DNA from 3 places in the Mesorhizobium calcicola genome. Region 3 is predicted to be linked to each of the others. Evidence: riboswitches for the same ligand, from Rfam matches in the RefSeq annotation. Region 3 holds a riboswitch; each other region holds the start of a gene.

Region 1 (10,096 bases), on a different contig from region 3:
CTTGCGCTTGCGGATTTCGGCGAACACCTCGGCGTCCGAGGCATTCTCCAGCCCAAGATGCTTGCGGATCGCCGGATCGTGCCAGCGCAGGAACGGATTGGTCGACAGCTCATCGCCGATCGTCGTCGGCAGCGTCGGCTTGTTGTCGGCCCGCAGCGCCTCGATCTTGGCGGCACGTTCCTTCAACGCCGAATTGGTCGGGTCGACGGTCAGCGCGAAACGGGCGTTGGAGAGCGTGTATTCGTGGCCGCAATAGATGACGGTCGCGGCGGGAAGCGCTGCAAGCTTCTTCAGCGACTCGTACATCACCGGCGGCTTGCATTCGAACAGCCGCCCGCAGCCCAGCGCAAACAGCGTGTCGGCGGTGAACGCCACCTGCGATGCCGGTAAGTAATAGGAGACGTGGCCCGCGGTGTGGCCAGGCGTGGCGATCACCTCGATCCGCTCGTCGCCGAGATGAACGACGGAACCCTCTTCGACGGTTTCGTCGATGCCGGGGATCTTGGCCTTTTCCGCTTCCGGGCCGATGATGCGCAGCTTGAAGCGCTCCTTCAAGGCCAGATTGGCTTCGACGTGGTCGACGTGATGATGCGTGGTCAGGATCATCGTCGGCGTCCAGCCGGTGCGCTCGAGCGCGGCCAGGATCGGCGCTTCCTCGGGCGCGTCGATGATCGCGGTCTGTCCGCTTTTCGGGTCATGCACCAGCACGCCGAAATTGTCGCTGCGGCACATGAATTGTTCGATTTCGACCGGCATCGCATCTCTCCATTGTCGCCGCAGACATAGGGCGTCGCCGCGCGGATGTCATCCCGGGAATGTCGAATGACATCCCGGAATGACGATGTCATTCCTGGAATGGCGGGCTCACGAGGCCTTTTGTTGAAACCCGCCGATATCACAGCTACATCCCTCGCATGCATTCCGACATCGTCGATCTTCGCTCCTTCTATTCGACAACGCTCGGCCGGTTCGCCGAGCGCTCGATCACCATGGCGTTGTCGTCAATCTGGGCAGCCGTGCCCAACGAGCGGCTGGTCGGCCTCGGCTACACCTTGCCGTGGCTGGAGCGCTTCGGCGCGGACGCCGAGCGGGTCTTCGCCTTCATGCCGGCAACGCAGGGCGCCGTGGTGTGGCCGGCGATGGGGCCGACGGCGACGGCACTGGTCTTCGACGAGGAACTGCCGCTGGTCGATTCCTGCATCGACCGCATGCTGCTCGTCCATTCGCTCGAGCACGTCGAAAACCCGCGCGAAACGCTGAACGAGATCTGGCGTGTGCTGTCGCCGGCGGGGCGCGTCGTCATCGTCGTGCCCAACCGGCGCGGCGTCTGGGCGCGCTTCGAGCATACACCGTTCGGCAATGGCCGGCCGTTCTCGCGCGGCCAGCTCACGGAACTGCTGCGCGAGGCGAATTTCACGCCCGCCTCCTGGTCCGACGCGCTGTTCTTCCCGCCATCGCGACGCCGCTTCATGATGCGCTTCCACAATGTGCTGGAACGCGCCGGCCGGCGGCTGTGGCCGATCTTTTCCGGAGTCATCGTCGTCGAGGCGCAGAAACGGCTCTATCAAGGCGTGCCGGTCGCCCAGCGCGCCTCGCGCCGCGTCTTCGTACCGGTGCTGTCGCCGCACGGCGCCACGCGGCTCGGCCGTCGGAACGAGGTCGGGGATGCCAAGCCATCGGCTGCGCGGGTGACGGCTTCGTGATCGCTGCGAGAACGTCCGGGGTCGTTTCCCACCCTATCTGTCGCCAGTGGGCTGGCAGCTCATTTGAACGATGGGTGCCTTCAAGTCTCTCCATCCGGTTTCAGCGCCGCTACTGAACGCAAGGACCCCAGCCATGGCTGATCAACTGGACAATGTCGCCGCCGTTCAGCCCATCACCGTGGCGGTCGAAGCCAGCAGCCTGCGCGATCAGGTGGCAACGATCAGGCAGGCGCTGGCGGGGTCGCCGGTTCGCGGCTGGCTGCTCTGGACATCGGTTGGCATCATGGCCGTCATCATTGCTACGTCGATCGGCCAGGTCCTGCTCAACCGCTGGAACCAGCCTTTCTACGATGCGCTTGCGCGCCGCGACATGGCGGCCTTCCTGCACCAGCTTCTCGTCTTTGCGGCAATCGCCGGCGGGCTTCTGGTGCTCAATATCGGCCAGACCTGGCTCAACCAGATGATCAGGCTGAAGCTGCGCGAAGCGTTGACGGCGGATCTGATCGACCAATGGATGCGACCAGCGCGCGCCTTCCGTCTGGCCAATGCCGGCGCCATCGGTGTCAATCCTGACCAGCGCATGCAGCAGGATGCCGCGCATCTGTCCGACCTGTCGACCGATCTCGGCGTCGGGTTGCTGCAGTCATGCATCCTGCTCGTGTCCTTCGTCGGTGTGCTGTGGGAGCTGTCTTCGGGCTTCGTGTTTCATATCGGCGGCACCTCTCTGGCCATACCGGGCTACATGGTCTGGGCCGCCATCCTTTATGCCGGCACCGCCTCCTGGCTGAGCTGGCTGGTCGGCCGGCCGCTGATCCGCCTCAACAGCGACCGCTATACGCGGGAAGCGGAGCTGCGCTCCTCGATGGTGCGCGTCAACGAGAATGTCGATGCCATTGCGCTGTACCATGGCGAGGCCGACGCCAGGCGACGGCTGGGACTCGACCTCGGCACGGTGCTGGGGGCCATGCGGCGCATCTACACCGCCCAGATCAACCTGTCCTGGGTGACCGACACCTATGGCTGGATCACCGTGGTGGCACCCATCCTGGTCGCCTCGCCGGTCTATTTCTCAGGCGATATCAGCTTTGGCGGGCTGATGATGGCGGTCGGCGCCTTCAACCAGGTGCACTCTTCCTTGCGCTGGTTCATCAACAACATCGGCAGCATTGCCGATTGGCGCGCCACGCTGATGCGCGTCGCCGACTTCCGCATCGCGCTCGATGAAACCGATGTGCTGCACGACACGGAAAGGCGCATTGCCTTCGGCGACAATGCCAATGGCAGCCTGACTTTCGAGAAGCTCGAAGTGGCCTCGCCGGAGGGCTGCACCAGGCTCGCCGATCAGCATGTCGAAATCCGCCCCGGCGAGCGCGTCATGATCACCGGCGACCCGGGCGCCGGCAAGACGTTGTTCTTCCGCGCCATAGCCGGCCTGTGGCCATGGGGGCGCGGACGGATTGGCCTGCCGGCGGGAGAAACCCCCATATTCGTGCCGCGCGTCCCGTATTTCCCGGCCGGTACGTTGCGCGAGGTCCTCGATCATCCGAACGGACCGGCGCCGGCGAGTGACGCCGACATTTCAGCGGTGCTTGCCGAAGTCGGGCTTGGACGACTGTCATCCTCACTCGATCGCAGCGCGCGCTGGGAGCATGAGCTGGGCGATGACGAACAGCGTTCGCTGGCCTTCGCCAGGCTCGCCTTGCGGCAGCCGAAGTGGGTGATCATCGACGAAGCCATGGACGCGTTCGACGGACCTTCGCTGCGGCGCGTGCTGTCAATGCTGGAGAAGCGCTTGCCCGGGACCGCGATCCTCAACATCGGACGCGGACTGCACAACAACCAGTTCTTTCCGCGCGCCTTGACGATCGTCAAGGATGCCGATGCACCGGCGCTGAAACCCGTTCGCGTCAGGGCCGGCGCGATCGACCCGCCGCCAACTGCCGCCCGCCGCCGGAAATAGGCTGTTTTCCCGGGTTGCAGGCTCCAAGCTTTATTTTGCCGTGATCGCGAAGGAAGATTTCCCGAAGAAACAACCCTGGCGTCGGCCATGCTTGATGCTTTGCGCTTGCTTGCCTGTCTTGCCTGTGCCCAGGCAACTCCCATAGCGTCGCCGCCGGATGCGCTGGCGGTGGACGTCGGGCTGGTGCTGGCGGTCGACATTTCGCTGTCGATGGACGAGAAGGAGTTCGCCTTGCAGCGCGCCGGCTATGTCGAGGCGCTGCGGCATCCCGATTTCATCCAGGCTGTCCGCGCCGGCAAGACGGGCCGCATCGCGCTCGCGTATTTCGAATGGGCCGGCACGGTGCGCGATGACGGGGTCATCGACTGGCAAATCATCGACAGCGCCGAGAGCGCCAACAGCTTTGCCGACAAGGTCGCGGCCCGCCCGTTTCGCAGCTTCCGCGGCACCTCGATTTCCGGTGCGCTGGCTTTCGGCACCGAGCTTTTCGATCGCACTTCTTTCGAGGGTGAGCGCAGTGTCATCGATATATCAGGCGATGGTCCGAACAATATCGGGCCGCCGGTCACCGCGACGCGTGATGCGGCAACCGCGAAAGGCATCGTCATCAACGGCCTGCCGATCCTGATCAACCCGTCGCCGACTTTCAGCCATCTCGACCGGTATTATGCACAGTGCGTGACCGGAGGGCCTGGTTCCTTCGTGCTGCCGATCTACGCGGCCGCTGAATTTTCGACGGCAATACGGCGCAAGCTGATCCTAGAAGTGAGCGGCGTTCAGGACAAGGCCAGGGTCGTCCCCGTCGATGCTGCCACGCCTATCGACTGCCTGCAGGGCGAGCGGGACAGGCGGTTTTTTTCGGATCCATATTTTCCGGAACTCGACCGATGAGCTCTGCTGTTACGACAGGCCTCAGGCCGGACGGGCGCCGAACTTCTGCCGAAACTCATCGTGGAGGTCGCGGCGCCAGCGCCGGCCATAGACATAGCCATTGATCAGTTCGGGCAGCGAATAGCCGAGGTCCTTCGACGAGCGGTTGGCCATGTAGCCCGAGAAGGCTTCCGGTATCCGACATTTCAGAATATCGGAAATGATCTGCCGCGTGATCATGTAGGGCGGAATATGCGGGTACGAGCGCGCAATATTCGGGTGTTTGCTCATCAGGTTCGCATAGGCTTCGACATAGCCGCGGCGGCGTCGCGAAATCGAATTCTCCGAATTGTGCTTGGTCCAGTCGATGTTCTGGGACAGTTGCGCGCCGAAGCGCCGGGCAAGGCGCAGCAGCAATTCCCGATCCTGCATCCGGGCGATATCGCTGTCGTAGCCGCCGATGGCCAGCAGGGCCTCGCGGCGGGCTGTTATCGCCGATCCCGCGATCAAGATCGTCTCCGCGACCAGCGTTCGCTCCAGCGTGCCCGGGTTAAGGAATGCATCGCGATTGATGCAATTGGTGGCGCGTCCGCCCTTCAGCGAGACATAGGAGCTGATCAGCACTTCGAGCGCCGGATCGGCATCGAACCAGGTCAGGGTCCGTTCAAGCCTGTGCGGCAGATAGACGTCATCGGAATCGAGGAATGTCACGACGGGCGCCCGCGCGCGTTCGATGCCCGCATTCCTGGCGGCATTGGCGCCTCGCCATTTCGCGCCGACATAGATCAGTCGCGGATCGCGAATGCCGGCCAGCGCCGCCGCGGTCCCATCAGTCGAGCCATCGTCGACGACAATATGCTCAAACCTCGACATACTCTGGGAAAGGACACTTTCCACAGCGCGCAATACCGCTTCCCGCCTGTTGTGGGTCGGCGTGATCACCGTAATGAGAGGAGCCTGCTCTGTCTTCCCGGTCATATAGCGTCAGCCATTCCCAGCGCAAAAAACACGCCTTCTGCAAGGTCTTTCGATCTTTCAGGACGGTCAAAATGGATCGGACTCCCCCTTCCATATCCCCCTGTATTGGCCATGACGCTACAGAAAACAGGCGTCCGTGTCACCAATCGGGATGCTGCTCAAAGCGGGTGAAATGACGAATTCCAGAAACTAGCGCTTCAACTGCAACACTATTGCCGCGCGCTATGCTTGCAAATCGCCTTTGCGACGACGCGTCTACAATCCGGATGCATGCCATTACGTCAGACGTAATCGCAACGTGGCCGGTGTTTGGGCAGATTGCCGTTGCGAGGCCGGCTGGTCGGCTTCGGTTCCGGAGGGAGTACAATCACGACCGCTTACGCCGTTGCCCATATGCGCCAAGTCCAGATGGGTCCGCAGATTGTCGAATATCTGCAGAAGATCGATGCCTCGCTGGAACCTTTCGGCGGCCGTTTTCTGGTCCATGGCGGCGATGTCGAGGTGATCGAAAACAAATGGCCGGGCCACCTGATCATCATCGAGTTTCCAGACAGACAGCAAGTGCGCGGATGGTACAACCCGGCCGGCTACCAGGCGATCCTGAGGTTGCGGACCGACAACTCGCAATCCGCTGTGATCTTCGTTGATGGCGTTGAGCATCCACATAGGGCCACAGATGTCCTTGGCCAGACGTGAAGTCGACAACGGCGCAGCGATTAAAGAGATACAGCAGCGAGATTATCGTCTCAGCAAGAATACTGCCTGCTGGCCGAAGAAATTCCAGAACCACCAGGGCATCGACAGGCCGATCTTCTGGCCATTGGCGTCGAGCGCCGTTGCCTTCTCAACGGTCGCACCGAGCTCGTCGCACAGGTTGACGAAGTCGCGGATGGTGCAGAAGTGGATGTTGGGCGTGTCGTACCAGGAATAGGGCAGGTCCTTGGTCACCGGCATGCGGCCGTTGAGGAACAGCGACATGCGCACCCGCCAATGGCCGAAATTGGGGAAGGACACGATAGCGCGGTTGCCGATCCTGAGAAGTTCGTCGAGCACCAGCTTCGGGTTGCGGGTAGCCTGCAAGGTCTGCGACAGGACGACGAAGTCAAAGCCCTTGTCGGGATAGAATTCGAGATCCTTGTCGGCATCGCCCTGGATGACCGAGAGGCCGCGTGCCACGCATTCATTGACGCCACGCTGCGACAGCTCAAGGCCGCGGCCGTCGACTTGTTTGGTGTCCTGCAGCAACTCGAGCAGCGAGCCGTCGCCCGAGCCGACGTCGAGCACGCGGGACTGGGGCGGGATGAGGTTGGCGACGACCTCGAGGTCGACGCGCTGGTCGCGGTTGACGCTCATGGCTTCGCCTCCTGCCTTGCGCATGATCCTGGACGGACAAGTCTGCAACTTTCCGGGCTCATGCGCTGAGCCCTCTCGCCCGTGCCGCGGAGCCGATAAAGCCATTGATGGCGGCAAACAGTTCCGGCTCGTCGAGCAGGAAGGCATCGTGGCCACGGTCGGTCTCGATCTCGACGAAGGATACGGATGCGCCGGCCGCGTTGAGCGCGTGCACGATCGAGCGGCTCTCTTCGGTCGGAAACAGCCAATCCGAGGTGAAGGACACCAGGCAGAAGCGGGTTTTGGTGCCGGCAAAGGCATCCGCCAGCCGCCCGCCATGATCGGCGGCGAGATCGAAATAGTCCATCGACCGCGTCATGTAGAGATAGGAGTTGGCGTCGAAGCGGTCGACGAAGGTCATGCCCTGGTGGCGCAGGTAGCTTTCGATCTGGAAGTCGGCGTCGAAGCCGAAGGTCAGCGCCTCGCGATCCTGCAGATTGCGGCCGAATTTCCGGTGCAGGGCGGCTTCCGACAGATAGGTGATGTGGGCCGCCATGCGCGCTACCGCCAACCCCTTTTCCGGGCGTTTGCCGTTTTCGAAATATTTGCCGCCGTGCCAGTCCGGATCGGCCATCACGGCTTGCCGGCCGACCTCATGGAAGGCGATGTTCTGCGAGGAATGGCGTGCGCCGGTGGCGATCGGCAGCGCCGAGAAGACGCGCTCCGGATAGCTCGACGCCCATTCCAGCACCTGCATGCCGCCCATCGAACCGCCGAGCACGCAGAACAGTTTTTCGATGCCGAAATGGTCGATCAGCATCTGCTGCGCGCGCACCATGTCGCGGATGGTGATGATCGGCAGGTCGAGCCCGTAGGGCTTGCCGGTGGCGGGATTGGTCGAGGCCGGGCCGGTGGAGCCCAGGCAGCCGCCGATCACGTTGGAGCAGATGACGAAGAAACGGTTGGTGTCGATGATCTTGCCGGGGCCGATCAGCACTTCCCACCAGCCCGGTTTGCCGGTCACCGGATTGGTGTTGGCGACGTGCTGGTCGCCGGTCAGCGCATGGCAGACGAGGATGGCGTTGGAGCGGGCGTCGTTCAACGTGCCATAGGTCTGATAAGCGATCTGGAATGGCGACAGCAGCGTGCCGGCATCAAGCTTGAGCGGCTTGTCGGGCCCAAAACGCAACACCGGGCTCGACGGCTTGTCAGCCTCGTTGTTGGTTCGTCCAGCGCGCAGAGCGGCCATTGCATCCATCTCACACTTTGAATCCGCGCACCGTGCCTGTCGAAAATCGATGCCGATGCGGTGTCCGGCCGGCGCGGACAACAAAAAACCGGCATTGCAGTCGCAAAGCCGGTTACAGGATGCAAACGGCCCTTTAGCAAGTTGTTTAACGTGGCTGCAAGCCGACCGGCCAAATCACCACGGAAGTTCGCACCTCTTCTAGGGCTGTGGCACGCTGGCGTCAACGGCCAGCCGCAGTCCAGAGGCTGCCACCTCTCGACATTGCGCGCCGTGGCTTGTATTTCCGCTGCGGCTTCCAGGCGGAAGCGTTCTCGACGGATTTTGCGACATGAGCCAGACACCGGACAAGGCACGTCCAACCCCGCGCGCGGGCATCATGGACATCGACGCCTATGTGCCGGGCAAGAGCACGGCGCCCGCCGGCGTCGCCAAGGTCTACAAGCTGTCGTCGAACGAGAATCCGCTCGGTCCGTCGCCGAAGGCGATCGAGGCCGCGCGGGAGATTGCCGGAAAGCTCGACGTCTATCCCGACGGCACCGCTAGGCGGCTGCGCGAAGCGATCGCCGAGGTGCATGGCCTCAACGCACAGAACATCATCTGCTCCAACGGCTCCGACGAAATTCTCGGCCTTTTGGCGCAGACCTATCTCGCGCCCGGCGACGAGGCGATTTTCACCGAACACGCCTTCATGGTCTACAAGATCTACATCCAGTCCGCCGGAGCCACCCCGGTCGCGGTCAAGGAGACCGACGAGCGTGCCGACGTCGATGCGATGCTGGCCGCCGTCACGCCGCGCACCAAGATCGTGTTCCTTGCCAATCCTAACAACCCGACCGGCACCTATGTACCGTTCCAGGAGGTGCGCCGCCTGCATGCCGGCCTGCCCAAAAATGTGCTTCTGGTGCTCGACGCGGCTTACGCCGAATATGTCCGCCGCAACGATTATGAAGCCGGCATCGAACTGGTTGGCGGTGCCGAGAACGTGGTGATGACCCGCACCTTCTCCAAGATCGGCCTGGGCGGGGCGCGGATCGGCTGGATGTACGCGCCGATGCATATCGTCGATGCCATCAACCGCGTGCGTGGTCCTTTCAACGTCAATGCCACGGCGATCGAGGCCGGCATCGCGGCGATCCGCGACCGCGATCACGTCCAACGCAGCGTGATGCATAACGAGACCTGGCTCACATGGCTGAGCGAGGAATTGAGCAAGCTTGGGCTGCGGGTGACGCCCAGCGTCGGCAATTTCATCCTGATCCATTTTCCCGACGACCAGAAACATTCGGCTGCTGCGGCGGACGATTATCTGACCGCGCGCGGCTATATCCTGCGGCGCGTTTCCGGCTACGGCTTTCCCAACGCGCTGCGCATGACCGTCGGCACCGAAGAGGCCAATCGCGGCGTTGTCGCCGCTCTCACGACATTCCTGAAAAGCTAGAACACCATGACATCACCGATGTTCGAAAAGATCGCGCTGGTCGGCATCGGCCTGATCGGCTCGTCGCTGGCCCGCGTCATCCGCCGCGAGGGCCTCGCCCGTCACGTCGCCATCTCGACCCGCAGTGCGGCGACGCTGGCACGGGCGGAAGAGCTTGGGCTCGGCTCCTCCTACACCACAGATGCGAAGGAAGCGGTCCGCGATGCCGATCTGGTCATCGTCTCGGTGCCGGTCGGCTCGTCCGGCGCGGTGGCCGAGGAAATCGCGCCGGCGCTGAAGCAGGGTGCGATCCTCACCGATGTCGGCTCGACCAAGGCATCTGTCATCGCGCAGATGCAGCCCTATGTGCCGGCCGGTGTCCATTTCATTCCCGGCCACCCACTGGCGGGTACGGAAAAATCGGGTCCCGATGCCGGTTTTGCCGATCTGTTCGACAATCGCTGGTGCATATTCACCCCGCTGCCGGAGACGGACCCCGAGGCGCTGGAGAGGCTTTCGGAATTCTGGCGCCGCTGCCTGATGAAGACGGTGCCGTACGGGGACCTGCCCGCACGGCGAAATGACCG
Region 2 (10,096 bases), on a different contig from region 3:
CTACCAAGCCGAGCCCTTCACGCTGTTCGTCGTCAAGACCCTGGTGACCAGCGCCCTGGCGCTGTTCCTGGTCTACCAATTCGCCACCTACAAGGGCCTGCCGATCGTTCTGATGGTGATGGGCGCGCTGATCGCACTGTTCGTGTTCGTCACCAAACGCATGACGATCGGTCGACGCATCTACGCGATGGGCGGCAATGCCAAAGCGGCGCAGTTGTCGGGCATCAAGACCGAGCGGCTGACCCTGATGGTGTTCGTCAATATGGGCGTCCTGTCGGCGCTTGGCGGCCTGATCATCGCGGCGCGCCTCGGGCAGGCGGTGCCGGCGGCAGGCCTTGGCAGCGAGCTCGACGTCATCGCCGCTGTGTTTATCGGCGGCGCCTCGGCGATGGGCGGTGTCGGCCAGGTCATCGGCGCTGTGGTCGGCGGTTTCATCATGGGCGTGATGAACAACGGCATGTCGATCATGGGCGTCAATGTCGACTGGCAGCAGGTGGTGAAAGGCCTGGTGCTGCTCGGCGCCGTGGTGTTCGACGTCTACAACAAGAACAAGGGCTGAGGGAACCAGGAAGGCATACGGGTCACATCGCGGCGCTGCCCGGCGGCACGAAAAGAAGTCCCCCGAGGGACCAGGCTCGCGAGCGCAATCCGAATGGAGAATTTCAACGTGGCATGGACGAAGTCCGGGCCGCGCTGGGTAAGGTTTGCCGTTCCGGCAACCCTGCCAAGGCAAATGAGAGAGGATTCATCATGCTGATCTCCCAGATTCTCGACGACGCCGAGACCATCCGCGTCGTTGCCCGCAACGGCGGCAAGACCCGGATCATCAATGGCGCCCGCAGCGTCTATTCGCTGGCGATGGAGGCCGCCCGCACCGGCGTCGGCCTCGTCGCGCTGATCGAGCGCAAGGGGCTTGGCGAGACCGTCGATCTCGATGCCGCCTACAAGAAGGGGCGGCTGCTGTCGCCGATCAACCATCCCGATCCGGCGCACCTGCATATGACCGGCACCGGACTGACACATCTCGGTTCCGCCGCGACACGCGATTCCATGCACAAGAAGCTCGGCGCCGACGGCGACGAACAGTTGACCGATTCCATGAAGATGTTCCGCATGGGGTTGGAGGGCGGCAAGCCTGCGAAAGGTCAGATCGGCGTGCAGCCGGAGTGGTTCTACAAGGGCAACGGCACGATGGCGGTGGCGCCAGGTGCAGCACTCCGGTCACCGGCCTTCGCCAAGGACGCCGGTGAGGAGCCGGAGGTGGCCGGCATTTACGTCATCGGCGACGACGGCGCGCCGTTCCGTGTCGGCTTCACGCTGTCGAACGAGTTTTCCGACCACGTCACCGAGCGCGTGAACTATCTGTTCCTCGCCCACTCCAAGCTGCGCAACGCCTCGTTCGGGCCGGAAATCCTGATCGGTGACCTGCCCGCCGACATCAGGGGCACCTCGCGCATCTATCGCGACAACGAGGTGCTGTGGGAAAAGCCGTTCCTGTCTGGCGAAGCAAACATGTCGCACACCATTGCCAATCTCGAACATCACCACTTCAAATATGCGGCCTTCCGCCAGCCGGGCGACGTGCATGTGCATATGTTCGGCACGGCGACGCTGTCCTTCGCCGACGGCATCACGACCGAGGCTGGCGATGTGTTCGAGATCGGGGCCAAGGATTTCGGCCTGCCGCTGCGCAATCCGCTCGAGATCGAGCAGCCGGTGAAGGTGGCGGTGAAGGCGCTTTGAGGCGGCCTCCTTACCTTCTCCCACAAGGGGAGAAGGAAGAAACGCTCTCCAGCCTCAATAGATATCGAAGTCGAAGTACTTGGCCTGGATCTTCTTGTAGGTGCCATCGGCAACGATGGCGTCTATCGCCGCGTTGAGCTTGTCGCGAAGTGCCGTGTCCTCCAGGCGAACGGCGATGCCGGCTTGCGTCTCCGTGCCCTTGACGTCGCCGACCAGCTTGCAACAGCCGTCGCTTGCCTTCTTCAACCAGTCCACCAGCACGAATTTGTCGGAGATGACGGCATCGAGCCGCCCGTTCGTCAAGTCGGTGATCGCCTCTTCCTGGGTCGGGTAGAGTTTTGCCTCCGCGCCCGCCTTGCCATAGACATTCTGGGCATAGTCGGCCTGCGTGGTCGAAGCCTGGGCGCCGACCGTCTTGCCGGCAAGGGCCGCCGGTTCGGTCGAGGCGAGATCGGTATCCTTCGGCGCCACCAGCGCCAGCGGTGTCGTATAGTATTTGTTGGTGAAGGAGACCTGCTTCTTGCGCTCCTCGGTGATGCTCATCGAGGCGATGATGGCATCGAATTTCTTGGCCTGCAGGGCGGGAATGATGCCATCCCAGTCCTGGGTGACGATCTCGCACTCGACCTTCATCTGCGCGCACAGCGCGTTAGCGATATCGATGTCGAAGCCGACAACCTTGCCGTCGGAGGTGATGGTGTTGAACGGCGGATAGGCACCCTCGGTGCCGATCTTCAGTTTCTCCGCTGCCTGCGCCGAAAAAGAGCCGGCCGCCATCGCCAGCATGGCAGCGCCTGCTGCCGAGATGATCCATTTCGAAATCTGCATTTCTTGGTTCCCCTTGAACGCCGCCAGCTTGAACGGCCAGCAAGGCAGCCAAGCATGGCGAGCCAGCGCAGGCAAGTATATTGCCCGACGGGAATGGGTTCAGCGCGCGGCGCGGAAATGCTTGGACAGCTTCAGGCCCTGCGCCTGGTAGTTGGAGCCGAGATCGGTGCCGTAGAGCGCCTGCGGCCGTTTCAGCATATGCTCGTAGACCAGCCGGCCGACGATCTGGCCATGGTCGAGGATGAACGGCACTTCGTGGCTGCGCACTTCGAGCACTGCCCGGCTGCCGGTGCCACCGGACGCAGAGTGGCCGAAGCCCGGATCGAAGAAGCCGGCATAGTGGACGCGGAATTCGCCGACCAGCGGATCGAACGGCGTCATCTCGGCGGCGTAGAGCGGTGGCACATGCACCGCCTCCTGGCTGACGAGGATGTAGAACTCGTCAGGATCGAGCACCAGTTCGCCAGCACCGCTCTTGTGGATCGGCTCCCAGAAGTCGACCACCTCCTGTGCGGCGCGCTTGTCGACATCGACGAGACCGGTGTGATGCTTGCCGCGATAGCCGACCAGCCCGCTTTGATCGCCGTTGAGGTCGATCGACAGGGCGATGCCGCCGCCGGAAATGTTCGGTGGCTCGGTGGCGACCAGCATCTCGGCGCGATGCAGGTCATGCAGCTCGGCTTCCGAGAGCAGCGCATTGCCGGTGCGAAAGCGGATCTGCGACAGGCGCGAACCGGTGCGCGCGACGATCGGAAAGGTGCGCGGGCTGACCTCGAGATAAAGCGGGCCGTGATAGCCGGCGGCGATCTTGTCGAACTCGTGGCCACGGTCGGTCATGACGCGGGTGAAGATGTCGAGCCGCCCGGTCGAGCTCTTCGGATTGGCCGAGGCCGAAATGGCCGCCGGCAGTGCCAGGCTTTCAAGCAAGGGCACGATATAGACGCAGCCGGTCTCCAGCACCGCGCCGTCGGCAAGATTGATCTCGTGCAGTTGCAGCCGGTCGAGCTTTTCCGAAACCTTGTGGTTGGGACCCGGCAGGAACGAGGCCCGCACCCGCCAGGCTTTGTCGCCGAGCCTGAGATCCAGGCTCGCCGGCTGGATCTGGTCGGCATCGAGCGCGCGGGTCGACTTCAGCGCGCCGGACTGGAACAGCGCCGAAATGTCCTGATCGGGAAGAATGCCTGTTTGCCGCAAGGCTCCACTCCTAGGCCAGGCGATTCTTGGGCCAGGCGATTTTCCTGTCGCAGGTTCTTGCCGCAAAACCGTGGAACACTTTTGCGGAAACCTGCCTGGTACAAACCTCTTAATCAAGCCGGCAATTGACGCAAGCGTGGCGCGGGTCTAAAGGGTCGTTATCCCGTGGTGATTTGGCCGGTCGGCTTGCAGCCACGTTAAACAAGTCGCTAAAGGACCGTCGGGCCGCAAGGCCGTATGGACCGGTTGCGACTTTCGCGGCCGGTTTTTTTGTGTCTGGAACAAAAGCGATGAGCACCAAGAAGCGCAACTGGAAGCCTCAAACAGCACTCGTCCATAGCGGAACCCTGCGTTCCGGTTTCGGCGAAACCTCCGAGGCGATGTATCTCACCCAGGGCTATGTCTACGAAACGGCGCAGGCGGCCGAAGCCCGCTTCAAGGGCGAGGAGCCGGGCTTCATCTATTCGCGCTACGCCAATCCGACCGTCGACATGTTCGAAAAGCGCATGTGCGCGCTCGAAGGCGCCGAGGATGCGCGTGCCACGGCGTCCGGCATGGCGGCGGTGACGGCCGCGCTTTTGTGCAGCGCCAAGGCCGGCGACCATATCGTGGCGGCGCGTGCGCTGTTCGGTTCCTGCCGCTGGGTGGTCGAGACGCTGGCGCCGAGATACGGCATCGAAGCGACGCTGGTCGACGGCACCGACATCGCCAACTGGGAAAAGGCCGTCAAGCCGAACACCAAACTGTTCTTCCTGGAAAGCCCGACCAACCCGACGCTGGAAGTGGTCGACATCGCCGCGGTCGCCGCGCTTGCCAATTCGATCGGCGCGCGGCTGATCGTCGACAATGTCTTCGCAACGCCCCTGCAGCAGAAGCCCTTGCAGCTCGGCGCACATATAGTCGTCTACTCGGCGACCAAGCACATTGACGGCCAGGGCCGCTGTCTCGGCGGCGTCATCCTGTCGGACAAGAAGTGGATCGACGAGAACCTGCATGACTATTTCCGCCACACCGGCCCGAGTCTCTCGCCGTTCAATGCCTGGACGCTGCTGAAGGGCCTGGAGACGCTGCCGCTGCGCGTGCGCCAGCAGACGGAAAGCGCCGGCAAGATCGCGGATTTCCTGGCCGAGCGGCCCGAAATCGCCCGCGTCATCTATCCCGGTCGCGCCGATCACCCGCAGGCGGCCATCGTCAAGAAGCAAATGTCGGGCGGCTCGACGCTGATCTGCCTGGACGTCAAGGGCGGCAAGCAGGCGGCCTTCGCCTTGCAGAACGCCCTCGACATCGTGCTGATCTCCAACAATCTCGGCGATGCCAAGAGCCTGATCACCCATCCGGCGACGACGACGCACAAGAACCTGAGCGACGAGGCCCGCGCCGAACTCGGCATCGGGCCGGGCACGCTCAGACTGTCGGTCGGCCTGGAAGATACCGATGATCTTCTGGAGGACATCGAACAGGCGCTGAAGGCCAGATAAGCGGCCTTTGGCTTTCAGGCGCCGGACGGTGTCTCTTCCAGTTCGGCCGCCTTGGTGCCGATGGTCATCGCGTTGCCGCGCCAGTCGACGGCGCCGCCGAGCCAGCCGCGCGCCCACATCGCCGGCAGGATCATGTCGCGCACCATGATCGCCGCGACCATGCGCGGCGACAGGTACCAGCCCTTGGACCAGGCCAAAGCGCACTCCGGAAGGTAGAAGGCCGCCAGCACGGCAATGGCGGTTGCCCAGAGGCTGACGCCGGAAGCTGCCGCGGCAACCAGCGCAAGCGCCAGCGGCACCACCGCGCCAGTCAGGATTTCGGGTGCGAAGAACAGCGGGAAGGTGACGCGGCGCAGGCGCGCCCAACGGGCCTGACGCAACCAGATCTGATCAAACGTGCGCCGGCCGAGCGGCTGCTCGAACGGCGCGGCGACGAGATTGACGCGCAGGCCAAGGCCATTGACCAACTTGGTCGCGGCAGCGTCCTCGGCGATCTCGGCGGCCAGCGCGCGGATACCGCCGCCGGCTTCGAGCATCGGCTTGTTCCAGAGCATGCTCTTGCCCTGGGCAAAGCCAAGGCCAAGCGCCTCGCCGGCATACTGCCAGCGCGCCTGCAGCGTGTTGAGGAAAGCGCATTCGACTTCAGCCCAGAAGCCGGCCGGCCGCGAGCCGATCGGCGTCGAGCAGACAAGGCCGGTATTTGGCCGCCATGCCGCCATCAGGTGCTGGACGTAGTCTCCCGGCATCAACACGTTGGAATCGGCCAGGATAACCCAGTCGTGGCGCGCGGTTTCCCAGCCCTTGACGCAATTGTTGAGCTTCGGATTGGCGCTGATGCGGTCGTCGCCTATCAACAGTCGAGCCGGCACCTTGGGGAAACGGGCGATGGCGGCGCGGATCAGCCTGATCACCGGATCGTCGGCATGGGCGACGCAGAAGATCAGTTCGTAGCGCGGCCAGTCGAGCGAGAAGGCACGCTCCAGCGTCTCGTGCGTAAACGGCTCGACGCCACGCGACGGCACGACGATCGACACCGGCTGTGGCTTGCCGGCCGGCGGCGCGATAGTGCGGCGCCGCTTCAGACGCGAAGCGGCGAGCAGGATGCTGGCGAGGTTTGAGAGAATGAGAGCAGTCGAAAGCGTGGCGGTTATGAGAGTGAGTTCCATCGAGATCCGGTCACTCCAGAAAAACCGGTCCGCCAGAACAATCTGGCTGGCATGACGACCGATTTCAACAGTTCGGCAGAGCGCCCGAGTCGCGCGGCACTGGTGGCGCACACCATCATTGTCATGTGTCACTTAAATGACATTCTTTGCCGGCACCTGCCTTTAAGGCCGCAATGACGGACGCGCACCGTTGACCGGCCCGAGAGGAGCGCCGAAAGTCACCGGATCGTTTTGGAGCCGCATATGTATCGCGCCGTCACGCGCAACATCGAAGTGCAGGTCAGGCCGTTTTATCTGGAGGACCGCTCGGATCCATCGGAGAACCGCTATGTCTGGGGCTATCAGATAACCATCGACAACCAGTCGGATGAATTCGTGCAGCTGTTGTCGCGCTATTGGCACATAACCGACGGCACCGGCCGGGTCGAGGAAGTGCGTGGCCCCGGCGTCGTCGGCGATCAACCCGAGCTCAATCCCGGCGACAGTTACCAGTACACCTCCGGCTGCCCGCTCTCGACGCCGTCGGGCATCATGGTCGGCCACTACACGATGCGCAACAAGCGGGGCGAGACGTTCAACGTCGCCATCCCCGCCTTCTCGCTCGATCTGCCGGGCACGCGGCGGACGGTGAACTAGAGCACGTCCGGTTTAATCTGGGTCATAACCTGCGGCCTTGAAGTAGTTCTGGCATTCGGCTGGGGTGAAGAGGTCGACGAGCGATCCGACGGCGGTCCACAGGGCTGTGATTGTCCTCTCGGCTTTGGCCCGCATAAGAGCCTTGAGTTTTGAGAAGGCGTTTTCGATCGGATTGAAGTCGGGGCTGTAGGGCGGCAGGAACATGAGCCTCGCGCCGGTCGTCTCGATTGCATCGCGAACGCCGGCGGCCTTGTGGGCGGGAAGGTTGTCCATCACGACGATGTCGCCCTCCGACAGGGTCGGGACCAGCACCTGCTCGACATAAGGCCAGGAATACGTTGCCGTTCATGGCGCCGTCATAGACGAACGGGGCGGTCATGCCCGTCAGCCGCAGTGCGCCGGTGAAGGTGGTGGTTTTCCAATGGCCGTGCGGCACGCCCGCCCGGCAACGCTCACCGCATGGCGCACGGCCCCGCAGCCGGGCCATCTTGGTCGATAGTCCAGTTTCATCGATGAACACCAGCTTTGCCGGATCGAGGTCGAGTTGGCCGTCGAACCACGCACGACGGCGCTTCAGGATGTCGGGACGATCCTGCTCCAGTGCATGTGCGGACTTTTTTTGAACGTCCAGCCGTGCCGGCCAAGCCAGGCGCTTAAGGCGCTGCGACTGATCCGAGCCGATCGCTCGACCGCCAGCCGCTCTACCATCTCGTTCAGCGTGATGTCCTTGCGCTCATCGATCAACCCCACGATGAAGGCTTTATGCGCATCGAGGCTGGACGCGCGTCGACGGCCTTGCGGCCGCGGCGTCCGCTCGCCGATCTTCGCCCGTGCGATCCACCGGATTGCACTCGATATGCCGACGCCGAACCGCGCCGCCGCCTGCCGGGCAGACATGCCCGCGTCCGAAGCCTTCAAGACCCGCGATCGAAGATCGTCGCTCAGTGCTCTTCCCATCATCCACCTCATCAAAGTGGATGTTGAATCACCCGCGAAGCCCGACGTCACATCACAATCGATTCATTGATCGCGGGACGTGCTCTAGTGGCCACCTGCGCCTTGGCGCTGGCACACCGGCAGGTTACATTCGCCGCCTCTGCCCCAACTGCATCAATCCCGACTGGCGCGAGTTGCAGCAGGATCGGCACTTCCGTCAACGCAACGCCCAATGCCACGCGACGCCGTGCGAGCGTTGCGCCAAGCGCCAGGCAGCGGCTCGATGCACAATATTGAAACGGGGCTGTTTCTGGGCCGGTTGCCGTTCGCGAAAGTTGGACGAGGACTGGAAAGTCTTCTCATCATCAACGGCGGTCAGGGGTTCATGATGAAACCCGAGCCGTCCAGACTGGAAAAGGATGCCGGACGGCTCATCCGTATCCTTCCATCCGGCACGAGCTTTGTGCTGATTGGCTACGATCCCGCTCCAAAAGCCGATCTTTCGCTTGAGGGCATGTCCAGAGACATCGCGGAGATCATCGGCGCCAACTTCAAAAAGCCGGCGGGCTTGATGGGTATTTCTTATGGCGGCGTTGTCGCAACGCAGGTGGCCGCGCGATATCCAGACTTAGTAGGCAAGCTGATCCTGCTGGCGAGCGCACATGGCTTTTCGGCTGATGGAAAAAAGCTGCTCACCAAACAGATCCAACTCGCAAAGGCCGAACAATTTCACGCCTTGTTGGAGGAATTCACGACGGTATTTCGGCGGCCGTGGCTGAACCTTCTTTTGCGTTTTCGACTGAGGTTCGAAGAACGCAGATTGATTGCGCGGATGGGAGCGCCGAGTACGATCGTCCGCTATCTCGAAGCAATGCTCGACAACGATGTGACAAAAGAAGGCCTTCGCGACATCTCGGCGAGGACTTTGATCCTCGGCGGCGAGAGGGACCAGTTCTTCGGCGGCGGAATGATGGAAGCCACCGCGCGTGCGATCAGGGGAGCGAAGCTCACGGTGCTCCGGGAAGAAACCCATATGGCGCCAGTCGAACGAGCGTCAGATGTCTCAAACACCTCCAAGAATTCATTTGACGCTGAGATCGGTGCGGCGCCTTAAGAAGCCTCTCCCCCGGCCGGGGAGAGGATAGGTTGCGAAGCGGCGCCGTTTGAGGAAGCGACCCTACTGGGCCGCCGCGAACTCCGCCGGATCGAAGTCATACTGCTTCGAGCAGAATTCGCAGGCAACGTGGATGCCGCCGTCCTCGGTGCTGTCCTTGATCTCCTGCGCCGAGAAGCCCTCGAGGATGCCGCGGATCTTGTCCCCGGAGCACGAGCACTGGTCGGCGACGGGAACACCGCCGAAGACGCGCACCCCATGCTCGTGGAACAGCCTGTAGAGCAGCCGCTCGGCGCCGATCGTCGGGTCGATCAGTTCGGTCGGCTCGATGGTGCCGAGCAATGCCAGCAGCTCCTGCCAGGAATTGTCGGCCGGATCGTGGATCTCCTCGCGCGGATCGCCATCGCCGCCCGGCAGGTCCGGCACGCGCATGCGCTCGGGCGACTGCGGCAGGAACTGCGCCAGTATGCCGCCGGCACGCCACTGCTCGCGCGCGCCGCCGACGCCGGGCGTCAGCAGCTTGGCCACCGAGAGCCTGATATCGGTCGGGATCTGCTCCGACTGGCGGAAATAGGTGCGGGCCGCGTCTTCCAGCGTTTCGCCATCGAGCTGGACGATGCCCTGGTAACGCTGCGTGTGAGCGCCCTGGTCGATGGTCAGCGCCAGCACGCCGCTGCCGAGCAGCGTCTGCTGGGACGATTCGCCTGCCGCGACCAGCGCCTCCAGCCGGTCGGCGTCGAAGCGCGCATAGGCGCGCAGCGCCGAAGGCGTGGAAAAATCCGCCACCAGCATGTCGACCGGCCCATCGGTGCGGGTCTGCAGGATGAACTTGCCCTCGAATTTGAGCGAGGTGCCGAGCAGCACCGTCAGCACGCAGGCCTCCGCCAGCAGGCGGGCGACCGGCTCGGGATAGTCGTGGCGGCTGAGGATGGCGTCGAGCATCGGCCCGAGCTGAACGGTGCGGCCGCGCACATCGAGCGGACCGACCTCGAAAGGCACGA
Region 3 (10,096 bases):
TGCTTCCGCCGCCGCGTGGAGCTTCACCAGAGGCAGGACTGAAGTTCCGGTTCAGGTCCGCTCGCGGCTTCAGGTCAACACCGCCGAGGCGGCCATCGATGCGGCGATTGCCGGCGTCGGGCTGACAAAAGTGCTTTCCTACCAGATCGAGGCCGCGCAGCGGTCAGGTACGCTGCGCGTCCTGCTGCAGGAGTTCGAGCCCGAGCCATGGCCGGTAAGCCTGGTGCATGCCGGCCACGGCCTGCTGCCGGTCAAGCTGCGCGCGTTTCTCGATTTCGCCGCCCCGCGTCTGAAGGAGCGGCTGGCCCGATTGACGTAGCTGAACTGGCCCCCACCGATCGACAGACCATACGTCTTCGCCGATCAGAGTGCCTTGCGGCCATTTCCTTTTTCCCCGCGCTTGGTGTAACCAACGCACACCTCCTCACCGGGCCTCCCGCATGCTCTATATCCGATCGCTGGCGTTCAATTTCGTCTTCTACGTCAATCTGATCATCCAGATGATCCTCTGGACCCCCTACTATTTCCTGTCGCCCCGGCACCGCGCCTGGTTCGTGCCGAAATTCTGGTCGCGCAGCTGCATGTGGCTCTATGAGAAGATTGCCGGGACCAGGAACGACATCACCGGCCAGGAGAACCTGCCCGAAGGTTCCTTCATCCTGGCGCCCAAGCACCAGTCTTTCTGGGACGCCATCGCCTTCTTCCCCTACCTCCAGGACCCGCTCTACATCCTCAAGCGGGAGCTGACCTGGATCCCGTTCTTCGGCTGGTACATCATGAAGATGCGCATGATCCCGGTCGACCGCGGCAGCCGCTCGAAGGCGTTGAAGGCGGTGGTCGCCGCGACCAGGCAGGAAATGGCGCGCAACCCACGCCAGCTGATCATCTATCCCGAGGGTACGCGCCGCGCGCCGGGCGACGAGCCGGCCTACAAATACGGCATCGTCGAGATCTATTCGCAGCTTGGCGTTCCGGTGGTGCCGGTCGCCCATGTCGCCGGTCTCTACTGGCCGCGCCGCAAATTCCTGCGCTACCCCGGCACGATCAAGGCGCGGTTCCTGCCGCCGATCCCGCCGGGCTTGGGCAAGGACGAATTCATGGCCCGACTGATCGGGGATACCGAGGCTGCCTGTGACCAGCTTCTCATTGAGGCATCGCGCGCGCCCAACCCCCCGGCCTTGCCGCCAACGGCAATCAAGCGGTTGCGGGAACTGGGCGCGAAAGCCTGAAAGGCTCCCGAGTCGACATTCAGCCGAACACGGCCACTGCCGTGGTCAACACCAGTGTCGCGGCAAAGACCAGATTGATGATCCGCGAGGCCGCAGGCAGGCGCAGGAAGCGCGCGAACGCCGCCCCCGCGACCAGCCACAGAGCATGGATGGCGACGATCATCAGCGCGAGAACGGTCAGCTTGAGCCATATGCCGATGTCGCCGGCGCCTTGGTTCGATGAAACGCCGGCGAACACCGCGGCGATCGCCACATAGGCCTTTGGGTTGGCGACAGCCAGCAGAAACCCGGCCAGCCATGTTGGGCGCGAAGCCTCGGCTGCGCGTGCCGCCAATGGCGGTGCCGTGGCGATCTTGAACGCGAGATAGAGGATGTAGGCGGCGGAGGCGGCGGCCAGCAACGGCGCCAGCTTCGGCATCGAAGTGAGCGCCGCCGTGATCCCGGTGGCCACCACCAGCAGCACGGCGATCGTGCCCAGAACGATCCCCCAGGCGTACCGCAATGAACCACGCAGGCCGAAGGCAGCTCCGACGGCGGTGACGCTTATCGTTGCCGGCCCGGGGCTGCCCATGACGACGGTGGCGGCAAGCACCAGCGCGAGCATCTGGCGCCACAGGTCCGGCTGCGAAAGAAGCGGCTCAGTCATCTCATCCTCTGCCTTGTCCCGTGCGAAAAACGGTAGGGCGAGGCAAGGGGGCGGTCTTGGACGTTCGTGCGTAGAGCGGCCGCCGGAGGTTTCAGCCGCTCGCTTTGTCGAGCTCGGCCATGTCGTCGGCGGTCAGTTTCAGCGACACCGCCTTGATCAGGCTGTCCATCTGGCTCGGCTTGGTGGCGCTGGCGATCGGTGCGGTGACGCCTGGCCGCGCGATCGCCCAGGCAAGCGCCACTTCCGCCTGCTTGGCCGAATGCCTGGCCGACACCGCGTCGAGTGCCGCAAGGATGCGCATGCCGCGCGCATTGAGGTAGTCTTTCACCCCGCCGCCACGCGGGCTTTGACCAAGATCGGCCTCACTGCGGTACTTGCCGCTAAGGAAGCCCTTGGCCAGGCTGAAATAGGTGATGACGCCGATATCCTCGGCCACGCACAGATCGCGCAACGGCCCGTCGAAGGACGAGCGATCGTAGAGATTGTATTCCGGCTGCAGCACCTCGTAGCGCGGCAGGCTGCGCAGGCTCGCCACATCGAGGGCCGCGCGCAACTGGCCGGCGTCGAGGTTCGAGCAGCCGGCATAGCGGATCTTGCCCTTGGCGAGCAGCTTCTCGTAAGCGCCAAGGGTTTCCTCATAGGGCGTGGTCGGATCCGGCCAGTGCGACAGATAGAGGTCGATGACATCGGTTTGCAGCCGCCGCAACGACGCGTCGACAGCCTTTTCGATATGCGCGGCCGACAGGTCCTTGTGGCCTTGCCCCATATCCGAACCGACCTTGGTGACCACCACGACATGATCGCGATTGCCACGGTCCTTCATCCATTTGCCGATGATGGTTTCCGATTCGCCGCCCTTGTGGCCGGGCACCCAGCGCGAATAAACGTCCGCTGTATCGACAGCGTTGAGGCCGGCCCCGACGAAGCGGTCGAGCAGATCGAACGAAGTTTTTTCGTCGGCGGTCCAGCCGAAGACATTGCCGCCCAGAACCAGCGGCGCGATGGAAAGGTCGGTACGACCGAGACGGCGTTTCTGCAAGGCGTATCTCCGGGATCATTGGGACGGGCGAATACCACCCGCTGGCTGAGCTGCGAAGCCTAACCTAGAGCACGTCCGGTTTAATCTGGGTCATAACCTGCGGCCTTGAAGTAGTTCTGGCATTCGGCTGGGGTGAAGAGGTCGACGAGCGATCCGACGGCGGTCCACAGGGCTGTGATTGTCCTCTCGGCTTTGGCCCGCATAAGAGCCTTGAGTTTTGAGAAGGCGTTTTCGATCGGATTGAAGTCGGGGCTGTAGGGCGGCAGGAACATGAGCCTCGCGCCGGTCGTCTCGATTGCATCGCGAACGCCGGCGGCCTTGTGGGCGGGAAGGTTGTCCATCACGACGATGTCGCCCTCCGACAGGGTCGGGACCAGCACCTGCTCGACATAGGCCAGGAATACGTTGCCGTTCATGGCGCCGTCATAGACGAACGGGGCGGTCATGCCCGTCAGCCGCAGTGCGCCGGTGAAGGTGGTGGTTTTCCAATGGCCGTGCGGCACGCCCGCCCGGCAACGCTCACCGCATGGCGCACGGCCCCGCAGCCGGGCCATCTTGGTCGATAGTCCAGTTTCATCGATGAACACCAGCTTTGCCGGATCGAGGTCGAGTTGGCCGTCGAACCACGCACGACGGCGCTTCAGGATGTCGGGACGATCCTGCTCCAGTGCATGTGCGGACTTTTTTTGAACGTCCAGCCGTGCCGGCCAAGCCAGGCGCTTAAGGCGCTGCGACTGATCCGAGCCGATCGCTCGACCGCCAGCCGCTCTACCATCTCGTTCAGCGTGATGTCCTTGCGCTCATCGATCAACCCCACGATGAAGGCTTTATGCGCATCGAGGCTGGACGCGCGTCGACGGCCTTGCGGCCGCGGCGTCCGCTCGCCGATCTTCGCCCGTGCGATCCACCGGATTGCACTCGATATGCCGACGCCGAACCGCGCCGCCGCCTGCCGGGCAGACATGCCCGCGTCCGAAGCCTTCAAGACCCGCGATCGAAGATCGTCGCTCAGTGCTCTTCCCATCATCCACCTCATCAAAGTGGATGTTGAATCACCCGCGAAGCCCGACGTCACATCACAATCGATTCATTGATCGCGGGACGTGCTCTAGGTCTCGCCCTGTCGAGGTCAAAGGCCTCGCCGCCCTTTTCCGCAGAGCCAGCGCTTCACAAAGGCGCGATCCGCCTGGCGACATCCTCCAGCCAATGATCGCTTATCCCCAGCGCCTCGAGGTGCTGCAGCGTGCTGACCACATAGTCCTCATTGTTGCCGGACTGGCCGACCGCGCCGCGCACCACGGCCGCCGCATCCGCGGCGGCGAGCGCGCCGGCATATTGCTCATGCTGGCGGTCGACGATGTAGGCCACCGCTTCGACCGTGCCGCCGCCGTCGAGGCGTACCTTGAGCGTGCGTTCGAGATAGACGTTGGTGACCAGCTCACGCTCACGCAGATAGGCAATGACCTCGTCGCGCAATTCGCCGGGGACGCGGAACGCCAGACCGACGCAGGAGCCGCCACGATCGAGGCCGAGCACCAGCCCCGGTCGTTCACGCGTGCCGCGATGCACGAAGGAATAGACGCACAGCGAGCGCCGGTAGCCGTGCAGGTGGGCACGTTGCGTTTCGACATGCGCGAAACCCGGCCGCCAGATCAGCGAACCGTAGCCAAACACCCAAAAATCGCCCATATCGCCGTGCCTGATCGCAAAAGAGTGGCAACACCGCACCGGAATCGGTGTTTTTCCGTCCGCCTCTGTCTACCTATTGTTGTCGGAATCGCCAGTCCGCCTACAACTCCCACGCGTTAACGAGAGCCAAAGCATGACGTCAAGTGACGAACGCCAACCGAAACGCCGACGCGGCCTGTTGTGGCTTGTGGCGTTCGTCGTCGTGCTGTTCGCCGTCTATAGCGGCGGCTGGTTCTATCTGGCTGACCGGGTCAAGAGCGAAGCGGACAAGGCGGTTGCCACGCTCAACAAGAATGGCGTCGAGGCCGGCTGCGCCAATCTCCAGGTCAGCGGCTATCCCCTGAGCTTTGCTGTCTCCTGCGACAACCTCGCCTACCAGGACGACGCCAAGAACATCGCCGCCTCGGCCGGCAGCTTCAATGCCGTCGCCCAGGTCACCCAGCCCCTGTCGCCGGTTGCCGATCTGCGCGGTCCGCTCAGGACCTCCGTTCCGGGCATGGTGCCGCTGTGGATCGACTGGGACAAACTGCAGGCCGACGTCAACCTGTCATGGCCGCTGCCACGACGTATTTCACTGCGGGCAGAGGGCCTGTCCGGCCAGACCGATCCGGCTGACGACACCGATCCGGTCGAACTGTTCAGCGCCGGCAAGGCGGATGGCCAATTGCAGCCGAACGATGGGGATATCGACTATCTCGGCAACTTCAGCGATCTCGAGATCGATGCCGACGCGATCGGCGGGCGCATGCTGCCGGCGCTCGATGCCAGCGGCGACGTGACGCTGAAGAACGGCGTCGCACTGATCGGCACGCAGGTGAAGAGCCTGCGCGGCCAGGCGATCGAGATCCACAACCTCGACCTGTCGTCGGGGACGGCGCGCATCACCGTTTCCGGGCCGCTGTCGGTCGATGCCGAAGGCCTGATCGACGCCGACCTGATGATCAGGCTGAAGGACCCGAAAGCCGTGGCGGCCATCCTCGGCGCCGCCATCCCCGAGCAAAAGAGCAAGATCGAACAGGGCTTTGCCGGCTTGGCGCTGCTCGGCAACGAACCGTCGATGCCGCTGAAGGTGGTCAAGGGCAAGGCCTCGCTCGGCTTCATCCCGCTGGGCAAGATCAAGCCGGTTGAATAGTGCATGTCGCCCAAAAGTGCGCAGTGGTTTGGGACGACGGACCGCGCCGAGACGCTGCCGATGAGGGCGAGCCAGCCTAGCCTGGATCGCGGCAGCTAGCTCTTCGCCGGATGCTCGACCGCCTGACGGCCGAAATCGGGTACGTCGATGTCCTGGCCGGCTTCGATGATCGAGCGGCGCACCGCGCGGGTGCGGGTGAACAGGTCGAAGAGCTTTTCGCCGTCGCCCCAGCGGATCGCCCGCTGCAGCGACGCCAGATCTTCCGAGAACCGCGCCAGCATTTCGAGGATGGCGTCCTTGTTGTGCAGGCAGACGTCACGCCACATGGTCGGATCCGAGGCGGCGAGACGCGTGAAATCGCGAAAACCCGAGGCCGAATATTTGATCACTTCGGACTTGGTCACCGACTGCAGGTCGTCGGCGGTGCCGACGATATTGTAGGCGATGATGTGCGGCAGGTGCGAGACGATGGCCAGCGTCATGTCGTGATGCTGCGGGTCCATTGTGTCGATGTTGGCGCCGCAGCGGCGCCAGAATTCCGAAAGCCTCTCCAGCGCCTCGGGGTCCGTCTCCGGCAGCGGGGTGAATATGCACCAGCGATTGTCGAACAGATCGGCAAAACCGGCATCGGGACCCGATTTTTCCGTACCCGCCAGTGGGTGGCCGGGAATGAAATGGACACCGGCCGGCACATAGGGCTGCATCTGCGCGATGACAGATGCCTTGGTCGAGCCGACATCGGTGAGGATCGCACCCTGCTTCAGCGCCGGCGCGATTTCCTCGGCCACCGCGCCGGACGAGCCGACCGGCACCGAGACGATGACCAGATCGGCATCGCGGACCGCTTCCTTCGCATCTGTGGTGTAGGAGGAGCCGAGCCCAAGCTCTTCCGCCCGTGCCAGCGTCGCCGCACTGCGGGTCGAGATGGCGACGTGACGGGCGAGGCCCTCGCGGCGGATGACGCGGGCCAGCGACGAGCCGATCAGGCCGATGCCGACCAGCGCGATCTTTTCGAACATCGGTGATGTCATGGTGTTCTAGCTTTTCAGGAATGTCGTGAGAGCGGCGACAACGCCGCGATTGGCCTCTTCGGTGCCGACGGTCATGCGCAGCGCGTTGGGAAAGCCGTAGCCGGAAACGCGCCGCAGGATATAGCCGCGCGCGGTCAGATAATCGTCCGCCGCAGCAGCCGAATGTTTCTGGTCGTCGGGAAAATGGATCAGGATGAAATTGCCGACGCTGGGCGTCACCCGCAGCCCAAGCTTGCTCAATTCCTCGCTCAGCCATGTGAGCCAGGTCTCGTTATGCATCACGCTGCGTTGGACGTGATCGCGGTCGCGGATCGCCGCGATGCCGGCCTCGATCGCCGTGGCATTGACGTTGAAAGGACCACGCACGCGGTTGATGGCATCGACGATATGCATCGGCGCGTACATCCAGCCGATCCGCGCCCCGCCCAGGCCGATCTTGGAGAAGGTGCGGGTCATCACCACGTTCTCGGCACCGCCAACCAGTTCGATGCCGGCTTCATAATCGTTGCGGCGGACATATTCGGCGTAAGCCGCGTCGAGCACCAGAAGCACATTTTTGGGCAGGCCGGCATGCAGGCGGCGCACCTCCTGGAACGGTACATAGGTGCCGGTCGGGTTGTTAGGATTGGCAAGGAACACGATCTTGGTGCGCGGCGTGACGGCGGCCAGCATCGCATCGACGTCGGCACGCTCGTCGGTCTCCTTGACCGCGACCGGGGTGGCTCCGGCGGACTGGATGTAGATCTTGTAGACCATGAAGGCGTGTTCGGTGAAAATCGCCTCGTCGCCGGGCGCGAGATAGGTCTGCGCCAAAAGGCCGAGAATTTCGTCGGAGCCGTTGGAGCAGATGATGTTCTGTGCGTTGAGGCCATGCACCTCGGCGATCGCTTCGCGCAGCCGCCTAGCGGTGCCGTCGGGATAGACGTCGAGCTTTCCGGCAATCTCCCGCGCGGCCTCGATCGCCTTCGGCGACGGACCGAGCGGATTCTCGTTCGACGACAGCTTGTAGACCTTGGCGACGCCGGCGGGCGCCGTGCTCTTGCCCGGCACATAGGCGTCGATGTCCATGATGCCCGCGCGCGGGGTTGGACGTGCCTTGTCCGGTGTCTGGCTCATGTCGCAAAATCCGTCGAGAACGCTTCCGCCTGGAAGCCGCAGCGGAAATACAAGCCACGGCGCGCAATGTCGAGAGGTGGCAGCCTCTGGACTGCGGCTGGCCGTTGACGCCAGCGTGCCACAGCCCTAGAAGAGGTGCGAACTTCCGTGGTGATTTGGCCGGTCGGCTTGCAGCCACGTTAAACAACTTGCTAAAGGGCCGTTTGCATCCTGTAACCGGCTTTGCGACTGCAATGCCGGTTTTTTGTTGTCCGCGCCGGCCGGACACCGCATCGGCATCGATTTTCGACAGGCACGGTGCGCGGATTCAAAGTGTGAGATGGATGCAATGGCCGCTCTGCGCGCTGGACGAACCAACAACGAGGCTGACAAGCCGTCGAGCCCGGTGTTGCGTTTTGGGCCCGACAAGCCGCTCAAGCTTGATGCCGGCACGCTGCTGTCGCCATTCCAGATCGCTTATCAGACCTATGGCACGTTGAACGACGCCCGCTCCAACGCCATCCTCGTCTGCCATGCGCTGACCGGCGACCAGCACGTCGCCAACACCAATCCGGTGACCGGCAAACCGGGCTGGTGGGAAGTGCTGATCGGCCCCGGCAAGATCATCGACACCAACCGTTTCTTCGTCATCTGCTCCAACGTGATCGGCGGCTGCCTGGGCTCCACCGGCCCGGCCTCGACCAATCCCGCCACCGGCAAGCCCTACGGGCTCGACCTGCCGATCATCACCATCCGCGACATGGTGCGCGCGCAGCAGATGCTGATCGACCATTTCGGCATCGAAAAACTGTTCTGCGTGCTCGGCGGTTCGATGGGCGGCATGCAGGTGCTGGAATGGGCGTCGAGCTATCCGGAGCGCGTCTTCTCGGCGCTGCCGATCGCCACCGGCGCACGCCATTCCTCGCAGAACATCGCCTTCCATGAGGTCGGCCGGCAAGCCGTGATGGCCGATCCGGACTGGCACGGCGGCAAATATTTCGAAAACGGCAAACGCCCGGAAAAGGGGTTGGCGGTAGCGCGCATGGCGGCCCACATCACCTATCTGTCGGAAGCCGCCCTGCACCGGAAATTCGGCCGCAATCTGCAGGATCGCGAGGCGCTGACCTTCGGCTTCGACGCCGACTTCCAGATCGAAAGCTACCTGCGCCACCAGGGCATGACCTTCGTCGACCGCTTCGACGCCAACTCCTATCTCTACATGACGCGGTCGATGGACTATTTCGATCTCGCCGCCGATCATGGCGGGCGGCTGGCGGATGCCTTTGCCGGCACCAAAACCCGCTTCTGCCTGGTGTCCTTCACCTCGGATTGGCTGTTTCCGACCGAAGAGAGCCGCTCGATCGTGCACGCGCTCAACGCGGCCGGCGCATCCGTATCCTTCGTCGAGATCGAGACCGACCGTGGCCACGATGCCTTCCTGCTCGACGAGCCGGAACTGTTTGCCGCCATCAATGGCTTTATCGGCTCCGCGGCACGGGCGAGAGGGCTCAGCGCATGAGCCCGGAAAGTTGCAGACTTGTCCGTCCAGGATCATGCGCAAGGCAGGAGGCGAAGCCATGAGCGTCAACCGCGACCAGCGCGTCGACCTCGAGGTCGTCGCCAACCTCATCCCGCCCCAGTCCCGCGTGCTCGACGTCGGCTCGGGCGACGGCTCGCTGCTCGAGTTGCTGCAGGACACCAAACAAGTCGACGGCCGCGGCCTTGAGCTGTCGCAGCGTGGCGTCAATGAATGCGTGGCACGCGGCCTCTCGGTCATCCAGGGCGATGCCGACAAGGATCTCGAATTCTATCCCGACAAGGGCTTTGACTTCGTCGTCCTGTCGCAGACCTTGCAGGCTACCCGCAACCCGAAGCTGGTGCTCGACGAACTTCTCAGGATCGGCAACCGCGCTATCGTGTCCTTCCCCAATTTCGGCCATTGGCGGGTGCGCATGTCGCTGTTCCTCAACGGCCGCATGCCGGTGACCAAGGACCTGCCCTATTCCTGGTACGACACGCCCAACATCCACTTCTGCACCATCCGCGACTTCGTCAACCTGTGCGACGAGCTCGGTGCGACCGTTGAGAAGGCAACGGCGCTCGACGCCAATGGCCAGAAGATCGGCCTGTCGATGCCCTGGTGGTTCTGGAATTTCTTCGGCCAGCAGGCAGTATTCTTGCTGAGACGATAATCTCGCTGCTGTATCTCTTTAATCGCTGCGCCGTTGTCGACTT

What was found. A riboswitch is a leader RNA that binds a small molecule or an ion and turns the genes downstream of it on or off. The one in region 3 is predicted to bind S-adenosylmethionine.
Region 1: linked by a shared signal. The riboswitch ahead of metX (homoserine O-acetyltransferase MetX) and the one ahead of metX (homoserine O-acetyltransferase MetX) in region 3 are both predicted to bind S-adenosylmethionine.
Region 2: linked by a shared signal. The riboswitch ahead of ACFSQT_RS04735 (O-succinylhomoserine sulfhydrylase) and the one ahead of metX (homoserine O-acetyltransferase MetX) in region 3 are both predicted to bind S-adenosylmethionine.

The regions. Positions count from the first base shown of each region.
Region 1 covers NZ_JBHUGY010000018.1:162,381-172,476, forward strand. Annotated here, with positions in the region: gene gloB (hydroxyacylglutathione hydrolase) at 1-756, opposite strand, end outside; gene ACFSQT_RS11100 (class I SAM-dependent methyltransferase) at 915-1,703, shown strand; gene ACFSQT_RS11105 (ABC transporter ATP-binding protein/permease) at 1,837-3,663, shown strand; gene ACFSQT_RS11110 (DUF1194 domain-containing protein) at 3,751-4,554, shown strand; gene ACFSQT_RS11115 (glycosyltransferase family 2 protein) at 4,576-5,511, opposite strand; gene ACFSQT_RS11120 (DUF1330 domain-containing protein) at 5,920-6,207, shown strand; gene metW (methionine biosynthesis protein MetW) at 6,250-6,864, opposite strand; gene metX (homoserine O-acetyltransferase MetX) at 6,923-8,092, opposite strand; SAM riboswitch at 8,206-8,283, opposite strand; gene hisC (histidinol-phosphate transaminase) at 8,421-9,530, shown strand; partial or broken gene ACFSQT_RS11140 (prephenate dehydrogenase/arogenate dehydrogenase family protein) at 9,537-10,046, shown strand.
Region 2 covers NZ_JBHUGY010000008.1:260,411-270,506, forward strand. Annotated here, with positions in the region: gene mmsB (multiple monosaccharide ABC transporter permease) at 1-559, shown strand, start outside; gene araD1 (AraD1 family protein) at 751-1,743, shown strand; gene ACFSQT_RS04725 (ABC transporter substrate-binding protein) at 1,798-2,571, opposite strand; gene ACFSQT_RS04730 (2'-deoxycytidine 5'-triphosphate deaminase) at 2,671-3,765, opposite strand; SAM riboswitch at 3,921-3,998, shown strand; gene ACFSQT_RS04735 (O-succinylhomoserine sulfhydrylase) at 4,056-5,243, shown strand; gene ACFSQT_RS04740 (ceramide glucosyltransferase) at 5,258-6,409, opposite strand; gene apaG (Co2+/Mg2+ efflux protein ApaG) at 6,653-7,045, shown strand; partial or broken gene ACFSQT_RS04750 (IS630 family transposase) at 7,058-8,002, opposite strand; gene ACFSQT_RS04755 (alpha/beta fold hydrolase) at 8,265-9,095, shown strand; gene ACFSQT_RS04760 (Hsp33 family molecular chaperone) at 9,159-10,096, opposite strand, start outside.
Region 3 covers NZ_JBHUGY010000042.1:37,554-47,649, forward strand. Annotated here, with positions in the region: gene ACFSQT_RS27010 (LysR family transcriptional regulator) at 1-319, shown strand, start outside; gene ACFSQT_RS27015 (lysophospholipid acyltransferase family protein) at 441-1,229, shown strand; gene ACFSQT_RS27020 (LysE family translocator) at 1,249-1,875, opposite strand; gene ACFSQT_RS27025 (aldo/keto reductase) at 1,967-2,914, opposite strand; one part of gene ACFSQT_RS27030 (IS630 family transposase) at 2,995-3,602, opposite strand; one part of gene ACFSQT_RS27030 (IS630 family transposase) at 3,602-3,938, opposite strand; gene ACFSQT_RS27035 (gamma-glutamylcyclotransferase) at 4,082-4,603, opposite strand; gene ACFSQT_RS27040 (DUF2125 domain-containing protein) at 4,737-5,735, shown strand; gene ACFSQT_RS27045 (prephenate/arogenate dehydrogenase family protein) at 5,831-6,766, opposite strand; gene hisC (histidinol-phosphate transaminase) at 6,773-7,882, opposite strand; SAM riboswitch at 8,020-8,097, shown strand; gene metX (homoserine O-acetyltransferase MetX) at 8,211-9,380, shown strand; gene metW (methionine biosynthesis protein MetW) at 9,439-10,053, shown strand; gene ACFSQT_RS27065 (DUF1330 domain-containing protein) at 10,096-10,096, opposite strand, start outside.